3 regions of the Acetivibrio cellulolyticus CD2 genome follow, and region 2 is predicted to be linked to each of the others. Evidence: riboswitches for the same ligand, from Rfam matches in the RefSeq annotation. Region 2 holds a riboswitch; each other region holds the start of a gene.
What was found. Region 2 has a riboswitch for cobalamin ahead of ACECE_RS0217450 (anaerobic ribonucleoside triphosphate reductase). Riboswitches for the same ligand answer to the same signal wherever they lie in the genome.
Positions count from the first base shown of each region.

Region 1 (3,286 bases), on a different contig from region 2:
ATGATGTTTTTTTGCCTCAGACAGGTGTTTATAACAAGACGAAAAGGGATACTGAAAATATCCCAAATATTAATGACTATATAAGTCAAATTGGAAGCAACTCTTTCAGAAATTATGATAAATTTCAGACCAGTAAGGCAGATAAATGCTTGGAATCAATTCAAAGGATTAGTGACTATTGTAAAGCAAAAGATATTAATTTAAAAGTGATAAGCTCTCCTAACTATGATTCAGAGCTTCATGCATTTAACCTCGAAAAAGTAAAGGATTACTGGATTAGACTGAGTAGAATAACTGATTTTTGGAATTTCTCTGGCTATAATGAAATTAGTAAGGATCCCCGCTATTTCTATGATTCTGTTCACTTCAGAAATCTAGCAGGTCAGATGATGCTGGGTAAAATCTTTAATGATAAAGATATTTATTATCCTGAAAACTTTGGAGTTTATATGACAAAGGACAATGCTAATGAATTGTGCAACAAAATCCTAACACCCAATAATGGCTTTACAAGCTGTTTATTATCTGAAAAAAATACTGAAACGGTTAAGGTTCCTATTCTTATGTATCATCACATTGTAAAGGATAATGAGTCTAAAAACTCAGCAACTGTTTCTATTTCAAAATTTAGAAATGACATGGAGGAAATAAAAAGAGCAGGATATACAGCTATATTTGTCAAAGATTTGATATCATACGTTGATGGAGTTGCAAAATTACCGGAAAAGCCTATTGCAATAACTTTTGATGATGGTTATAAAAGTAACTATGACTATGCTTTTCCTATTCTTAAGGAACTAAATATGAAAGCAACAATAAGCATTATTGGTTGGTCAGTTGGGAGAGACAAGAGAATAAATTCCAATGAACCTATTTTACCACATTTTAATTACCAGGAAGCCCTTGAAATGTTACAATCCGGTGTGATAGATATTCAAAGCCACAGCTATAATTTGCATGAGAGTACCGATAAGTATCCTCGAAGAGGTAGTGATATAATATCTAATGAAACTACTAAAGATTACTGCAATGTTCTTGTGAAGGATAATGAAATGGAAGTAAAAAGTATGGAAGAAAATTTAAAAATAAGTCCAACAGTTTTTACTTATCCATATGGCTTGTCCAACATTTTATCAGAGCAGATTTATAAAGATTTAGGCTATAGAGCCACTGTGGTTATTGGCAATAAAGTAAGCAAAATTCAAAAGGGCAATCCTTATACTCTTTATGGTTTAAATCGCATAGATGTCTCTGAAGACATTTCCGGTGAAAAGCTGGTTGAAATGATTGCTAAAGAGAGTGATAAATAATTTTTTTAATAAATTTAGATGATTTACTTTATTTTTGAATATCGGAACTAGCTCTTGCATTTTGAAATAATCTGTATTTTTTGGATTGAATTATTGTTTATAAAATGTTATGCTTATGAAAGTTGAATATGATGATAATTGGTTTCGGTTTGATAGCCGAATTAAAAGGGAAACAGGTGAAAGTCCTGTACGGTCCCGCCGCTGTAAAGGGGAGATGCTGGAAAAGATGCCACTGGGAAACTGGGAAGGCTTCAGTATCGTTGAACCTAAGTCAGAAGACCTGCCTATTTCATTGCACAAATTTCTCTACGAGCGATAGGGGGTGCTGGCGTGTTGCTATTTAAATTAGTATATCCATAACCTCTTGATCTTTGGTCAGGAGGTTTAATTTTTGTGTTGAAAGGAAAAATGAAAAATGAAAAAAATATTATTGTTATTAACAGCTGCTGTTTTGGCATTTAGCTTTATATCATGCAGCAAAAACCCAAATACTCCAGATAGAAATGTAACTGAGCCGGAAAGTAATGTTGCCAACGCTTCCGGTACTTTGCCGACAAAGGATCCGGCAGGAAACGATATAGTAGTTCCGAAGAATGTAAATAGAATTATTTCGATGGCACCGGCCATCACTGAAACAATTGTAGAACTTGGACTAGGTGATAAAATAATCGCTATAGATAAAAATGCAAAAGGTATCAGTGGGTTGAAAGAGGGAATTTCTGAATTTGATATGATGGCACCGGATCTGGAAAAAATGATGAGCTTAAAACCAGATATGGTTTTGACTTCCGGAATGAGTGAGGTTGATAGTACAAAAGAACCGTTCAAGGCATTAAAGGATGCAGGTTTGTGTGTTGTAGTAATTCCTACGAGCAATTCAATTGAGGCAATCAAATCGGATATAAAGTTCATCGCAGATGCGACTGGAACTTCTGCAAAAGGTAAGGAAATAATTGAAAACATGGAAATGGAAATAGCTAACATAGCACAAGTGGGTAAGAGCATTGATAATAAAAAGACTGTTTATTTTGAAATAGCAGCCGATCCAAATATGTACAGCTTTGGTTCGGAAGTTTTCTTAAATGAGATTATAGAACTTGTTGGAGCAAAAAATGTATTTGCAGATCAGAAAAGCTGGATAAGTGTGAGCAACGAAGCTGTTGTTTCTAAAAACCCGGATATTATTCTGACGAATGTAAATTATATGAAGGAACCAGTTAAAGAAATTAAGGCAAGAAAAGGATGGGAAAACATGAAGGCATTGAAGAACGGAGATGTTTATTACATTGACAATTCTGCAAGTTCGCTGCCAAATCAAAATATCGTAAAGGCTATGAAGGAAATTGCAAAGGCAATATATCCCGACAAATATTAAGAATATGAAATTAAAGATAATTTTAGCATTAGTAGTAAGTATTATTATTTGCATATTGGGTGTTGCCATAGGCAGCGCTATGATTCCATTTTATGAAATTCTTGCGGTAATTACAAATAAGGTGTTAGGTGCAAGTGGGGCTGTTAATATCGATAAAATCACAGCATCTATTATTTGGGATATACGTATTCCAAGAGTGCTGATGGCATTTGGGGTAGGTGCAGCTTTGGCGGTCAGTGGTGCTATAATGCAATCAACACTAAAAAATCCACTTGCTTCATCATACACGCTGGGTGTTTCATCAGGTGCTGCCCTTGGTGCAGGTATTGTCATGATAACAGGCATTACGATTCCTATGCTTGGGCTTTTCACTCTTCCGACAGTTGGGCTGATTTGCGGCTTGCTGACCGTTTTAGGTGCTATGGGATTTGCTGCTGGTGTGGATAGAAATATGGAAACGAATACTATTATTCTTACAGGAATGGTGTTTACACTATTTGTAAATGCAATGCTTACAATAATATCTTCGCTGAACAGGGAAGATGCCCAGAGACTTATAATGTGGCAATTTGGCAGTTTCTCACAGAAAGATTGGAGATAT
Region 1 covers NZ_JH556653.1:2,055,307-2,058,592, reverse strand. Annotated here, with positions in the region: gene ACECE_RS0211055 (polysaccharide deacetylase family protein) at 1-1,310, shown strand, start outside; cobalamin riboswitch at 1,433-1,612, shown strand; gene ACECE_RS0211045 (ABC transporter substrate-binding protein) at 1,726-2,685, shown strand; gene ACECE_RS0211040 (FecCD family ABC transporter permease) at 2,690-3,286, shown strand, end outside.
Region 1: linked by a shared signal. The riboswitch ahead of ACECE_RS0211045 (ABC transporter substrate-binding protein) and the one ahead of ACECE_RS0217450 (anaerobic ribonucleoside triphosphate reductase) in region 2 are both predicted to bind cobalamin.

Region 2 (3,286 bases):
ATAATAAAAGAACACATGTTCTGTCAGCGAATAACTTTAGTGTTTATTTAGAGATTGTGAAATATGAGGTGGGTAAATGTTTGAAGTGAATAATATGATAGCTGAAGTATGTGGAACATATCAGCTTGAAAACTAGATGGCAAAGCGTATCGTAATGCCAAAGAACTTCTTAAAGTATATTCAAAAGTGGTTTGGAGCTTAAATTAAAATGTTGAAGATTTAAAAGAAGAAAATAAATCATTTTAATAAAACAAATGTTAATAGGTAAATTCATGGAGGTAAACTATGCGAAAAGAAAGTAAAGTAATGAGGCAATGTACACTTTTTTACAGCGACTTAAATATTGACCGGTCGACAGTTTTACATAAAACAAAATTACTTTTAGAAATATATCGTCCTGTTGTTTGGTCTACTCAAAATCGGTTTAATCAAGTATCTGAAAATGCTGCATGCTACTATAGCAAAAATTTAGAACAGGCATTGGAGTATCTTGAAAATTTTGCACCTGAAATTGAAAGGGATAAGTTTAATCAAAAGGTATACTCTTTTTTTGAAACACATTGGCTGATATCAATAATAGATTCTGCAATGAGTAAAATATTTCAGTATCCTGATAATGGCAAACTGTATCATGAAATACTGGTTAAACAGTACATGACTGTTATTAAGTATTCGGAGCAAGAAATGTTGGAACTATTACATATGGAGCGGAGCACTTATTATGATAAAAAAAGAGAAGCTATTGACCTTTTTGCAATTTGTTTATGGGGCTATACCATTCCAGCAATGAAAGGAATAATTGATGGTCAAGAAGTTGAAGGTATTCCAAGCTTTTTCTATCAATCCTCAAACCCCGACTAAATCCCAACTATGCCCCGAGCCTATTCCTACTGATTTCAAATATACAAGCTGATATACTGGCTATGCTGGTGGATTGTGTTATAAATTGAACAGTATCAACTATCCTCAAATTCTATAAGGGTTTGGGGATTTTTTTATGCATTAATTCAAAGTAAATATGTGGCAAATGAGGCTGGATGCGATTGATTTCACTTCCGGTCTTTTTTTATGCCTGAAATCAGGAGTCGGCAATATGAAAAGATGGGAGCCATACAACAACCATTATCCGTGATTTCCAAGTTTTGTTTATCAGCTATCGAGACAAAATTTTGGAGGTTTTAAGATGGATAATGAAAAGAAGTTTTATTTAAGAGTAGGCCAAATTGTAGAAGAAGTGTCGGAGGAAATCTATAAAGAGTACTACAAAATGCAAAGGAGAGAGCGATATTTAGAAGAACGGGATTTAGCACACGGAAAGTTCTTATATTCGCAGTTTGATAATGTTTATGAAGATGTTTTAGGAGAAGAGCTGCTTAAAGACAGCACTAGAGAAAATGTATGTGATTCTGTAGTTACAAAGGTAATGATAGAAAAACTGAGAAAAAGCCTGGAGCTTCTTAATAAGGAGGAAATAGGGTTAATAATCAACTTATTTTATATGGGCAAAAGTCAACGCCAATTTTCAAGAGAGATCGGTATTCCGGTGATGACGATAAATAGTAGAAAAGAAAGTATTTTAAAGAAGCTTAGAAAATATATGGGCACTAAATAATTACCACAGATAGAATAATGAGGAATTAGATATTTTAAATTGCAAATTGACACAATATATTGTATATGATAATATTTAAACAACAAAATATTGAAGTGATACTGGTGCTGTACATAAAGTACGGCTTAAAAGAGAAACAGGTGAAAATCCTGTACGGTCCCGCCGCTGTAATGGGGAGAATTTTCACAGAGTCCACTGGAGTTATCCGGGAAGGAGTGGAAATTCTATGAACCAGAGTCAGAAGACCTGCCTGTATTATGCACTGCAACTCTACGGACGATAGGGGGGTAAGAAGCTAAAAATAAATTATGTATCGATAGCCTCTTGACACTTTGTCTGGAGGCTTTAATATTCAGCTCTTTCGAAGAAAATGAAAGAGGCAAAAACATTAAACGTAGATTAGAAAGAAGGATGGGTATATATGATAACAAAAATAAAAAAACGCGATGGAAGAGAAGTGCCATTTAATATTGAGAAGATTGCCAATGCTATATTCAAAGCTGCAAGTGCCACAGGAGGACATGATTATGAATCTGCACTCTCGCTAGCAGAAAAAGTTGTTGATTCTATTGAAAAGGAAATGGATAAAAAGGTTCCTTCTGTGGAGGAAATCCAGGATTCAGTTGAGAAAGTTCTGATAGATACTGGCCACGTCCGTACTGCAAAGGCGTTTATCCTATATAGGGCAGATAGGACTCGTGTCCGCGAAATGAATACCCGCCTTATGAAGATTTATGAGGACTTAACCTTCAAGGAAGCAAAAGATAATGATATGAAGCGTGAAAATGCAAACATAGACGGAGATACTGCCATGGGAACGATGCTTAAGTACGGTTCTGAGGGTGCAAAGCAGTTTTATGAAATGTATGTGCTCAAGCCCGAGCATTCTTTGGCACATAAAGAGGGAGATATACATATTCATGACATGGACTTTTTGACGTTGACCACAACCTGCTGCCAGATTGATATAGATAAGCTGTTTCAAAATGGATTTTGTACTGGGCATGGGTATTTGAGGGAGCCAAACGACATTCAGAGTTATTCTGCCCTTGCCTGCATAGCAATACAGTCAAACCAGAATGACCAGCATGGAGGCCAAAGCATACCGAATTTTGATTACAATATGGCCCCTGGAGTATCAAAAACATACATTAAGCTTTACAGGCAAAACCTTGCGAAAGCACTTAGACTTCTTGCAAACATTGATGATGCTGCTAAAAAGGTGAGAACCATATGTGAAACTATCAAGGAAAGGCATGGTATGGTTCCTTCGATAAGCAATCTTGAGAAATATAGTGAGTATGAAGCTGAATTGCTGGCCGAGCTGGTCAAAGATGAGGATATAATTAAAAAGGCACATTCCTTTGCTGTCGAGAGTGCCGAAATAGAGACTGACAGGAGTACATACCAAGCGATGGAGGCTTTTGTGCATAACCTCAATACCATGCACAGCAGGGCAGGAGCACAGATACCCTTCAGCTCAATTAACTATGGTATGGATACATCCCCCGAAGGTAGGCTGGTGATTAAAAATCTGCTGTTGGCAACAGAAGCAGGACTTGGAAATGGAGAGACACCTATTTTTCCTATTCACATATTTAAGGTCAAAGAAGGCATAAATTACAATCCAGGCGAGCCTAACTACGATTTATTTAAATTAGCATGTAGGGTCAG
Region 2 covers NZ_JH556658.1:367,020-370,305, forward strand. Annotated here, with positions in the region: gene ACECE_RS0217440 (hypothetical protein) at 286-861, shown strand; gene ACECE_RS0217445 (sigma-70 RNA polymerase sigma factor region 4 domain-containing protein) at 1,184-1,612, shown strand; cobalamin riboswitch at 1,698-1,880, shown strand; gene ACECE_RS0217450 (anaerobic ribonucleoside triphosphate reductase) at 2,034-3,286, shown strand, end outside.

Region 3 (3,286 bases), on a different contig from region 2:
TTTTTCCGATTGCTGTTCTATAATTTTTCTTTTAATCTCCAAAGATGTCTTTCCTATATTTGCAATCTTCCATAGCCTTGCTTTAAACTCACTTTCTGACTTTGAAAGGTATCCGATTCTAGCAAGGTTTATTGTAAAGACTCCTACCGAACCTGTAAGCGGATTACTTCCAAACAAACCTCCGCCCCTTTTCCTCAGTTCAGTCGTATCAAGTCTCAGACGGCAGCACATTGAAACAGCATCTTCCGGAGAAAGATCCGAATTTACATAATTTGCAAAGTAAGGAATGCCGTATTTGCAAGTTATTTTCATAAATTCATCAACTACAGGATTGTTCCAGTCAAAACTTTTTGTGATATTAATAGTAGGAATCGGGAAAGTAAATACTCTGCCCTTTGAATCTCCCTCTAACATTACATCACAAAATGCCCTGTTGAAAATGTCCATTTCCTTCTGAAAATCCTTGTAACTTTCATCCATGTAACTTCCTCCAATTATAACCGGTTCATCTTTGAGTGTGGATGGCACAGTTATATCAAAGGTCAAATTGGAAAAAGGACACTGAAACCCTACTCTTGTAGGAACATTTATATTAAATATAAATTCTTGAAGGCACTGTCTTACCTGATCATAGGTCATATTATCATAACGTATAAATGGCGCACAATACGTATCAATGCTGGACCATGCTTGAGCCCCGGCTGTTTCACCCTGTGTAGTGAAAGTCGAGTTTACGATTTGGCCTAAAAACGACCTTAGATGCTTGGCCGGTTTGCTCTCTACTTTTCCTTCAACCCCGCCGAATCCATCAAGTAAAAGCTGTCTTAAGTCCCACCCGGCACAATACGGACCGAAAAAGCCCAGATCATGAATATGGCAGTCACCATTTTCGTGTGCTTCCCGGACTTCAGAAGGGTATATCTCATGCAGCCAGTACTTTTTGGTAAAGGTCTCTCTTACATAGTTATTAAGGCCATTGACACTTTTCTGGGTATTGGCATTCTCTTTTATATTCCAATCCCTGTCTCCAAGATAGTCCGAAAACATATCTATTGTTGCTCCTACAAGAGCATTAAGATCCCTGGCACTTTTTCTCTTTTCCCTGTATAATATAAAAGCCTTCGCTGTTTTAGCATGACCGTTTTCTATTAAAACCTTCTCAACAGTATCCTGTATTTCTTCTACTGTTGGTGTCGTATCTTTATATGTAAGCTCAGCCAAATCCATAACCTGCCTGCAAATGCCTTCCGCTTTAGTAAAATCGTCTCCTCCACATGCTGATGCAGCCTTGAAAATTGCCCATGTAATTTTCTCCGGCTGAAATTTTTCTTCTCTTCCGTTCCTTTTAATAATTGTTTTAATCATTAGAACATCTCCTATTTTTATTTTTCTGGTGTAGCTGGGACAATTTATATTAAACACAATGAAATCAAGTGTACTAAATGATACTGGTTTCACAAAAATACGCTTTTATCCCCAAAATAGATAATAAGATATGAAAACTTGAAAAGCCTTGATTAAGGCCAATTTGAAAATCGAATCCATACACCCCCTATCATCCGTAGAGTTAAAGGCGTGGTACAAAGGCAGGTCTTCTGACTTAGAATCATCGGTGTTTCATCCCTTCCCAGTTAATGTTGCTCAACCAGTGGTATCAATGAAACAACTCCTCATTACAGCGGCGGGACCGCACAGGAATCTCACCTGCTTCCCTTTTCAACCAAATGTTTTTGGTCACCTATGTTTTAACTATATTTTGTTATAGCTAATTTTACCACACACAATATATAGTGTCAACGTTTGAAATTATTTTTTGAAAAATTATATTTTTTATTCAAGGAATTTGCGAAACAAATGTCCTAAAATCGATAGGGGCTAAATGCCCCATAGATTTTTATTCATTGAAGAAAGCAAGAATTATTCCAAAATCAAAAAGCAAGGAGTAAAATATTGAACGCACAATTTCTGATGTAAACTTTTTGTGCGTTCAATATAGAAAAAATATGTCTTTACCAAGAATTCAACAGAATTATTTATTGCATTCCAAAAGTTTATTGGCAAGCTTTACAGCACTATAAGCATCTTCCGAATAGCCGTCCGCCCCTATTTCTTTCGCAAAGCTGTCGGTTACAACAGCTCCACCCACCATAAACTTTGTACTTAAGCCTTCTTTTTTAGCCAGTTCTATTACTGTTTTCATCTCCATCATTGTTGTAGTCATCAGAGCTGATAACCCGATTATACGTACATTTTTCTCTTTTGCAGCACTTATTATGTCTTCAGCTGTAACGTCCTTTCCAAGGTCATAAACTTCAAATCCATAGTTCTTTAACATCAACCCTACAATGTTCTTACCAATGTCGTGTATATCACCCTTAACAGTTGCAATAACAATTCCGGCTTTAGCATTTTCTCCATTGCAGTCTTTCTTAAGCATAGGCTCAATATATCCGAAAGCTTCCTTCATAGTCTCAGCACTTTGAATAAGCTGTGGTAAAAAATATTCCTTTTTGTCATAGAGGTCACCAACATGAGTGATAGCCGGAATCAAGCAACTATCTACCACATATGAAGGTTCTAGTCCTTCTTTTAGTCCTGCTTCTATATAAGCTCTTACATTTTCCCTGTCTCCTCTTACAACAGCCTCGTAAATCTTCTGATTTGAGCTTTGTTCTGCCTTTTTTACAGCTTCAGCAGGTTTGGTTTGAGAACTTTTGCCGAAATACTCAATATATCTTAAGCTGTTTTTGTCTTTTGCCGTAAGAACGTCTCCCGCCATTTTGATACTCATAAGAATATCACTTGAAGGGTTCATTATAGCCATTGTTAGTCCTCTTCCCATCGCCATAGCAAGAAAAGCACTGTTTACCCAGTTCCTTTCCGGTAAGCCAAATGATACATTTGAAAGGCCTAAAATAGTACCGCATCCGAAAGTGTTCGTACACCAATCTATTACCTTTAAAGTCTCAATGGCAGCCTTCTGATCCGAAGAAACCGTCATAACGAGACCATCCACTACTATATCGTTCTTTCCATATCCATACTTCGAAGCTATATCATATACCCTGTTAATAACCTCATATCTTTCCTCGGCAGTTGCAGGTACTCCTTCATCACTTAACGGAAGAAGGATAAACATAGCTCCATACTTTGCAGCTACAGGCAATAGCTTTTCCAATTTTGCTTTTTCAGCAGATATCGAATTGATCAAAGCCCTGCCGGGATATATTCTAAGAGCAGCTTCAAGTACTTCCGGCGAAGATGAATCAAGGCACAGCGGGGCATC
Region 3 covers NZ_JH556659.1:1,332,610-1,335,895, reverse strand. Annotated here, with positions in the region: gene ACECE_RS0225890 (ribonucleoside triphosphate reductase) at 1-1,365, opposite strand, end outside; cobalamin riboswitch at 1,569-1,757, opposite strand; gene ACECE_RS0225885 (homocysteine S-methyltransferase family protein) at 2,030-3,286, opposite strand, start outside.
Region 3: linked by a shared signal. The riboswitch ahead of ACECE_RS0225890 (ribonucleoside triphosphate reductase) and the one ahead of ACECE_RS0217450 (anaerobic ribonucleoside triphosphate reductase) in region 2 are both predicted to bind cobalamin.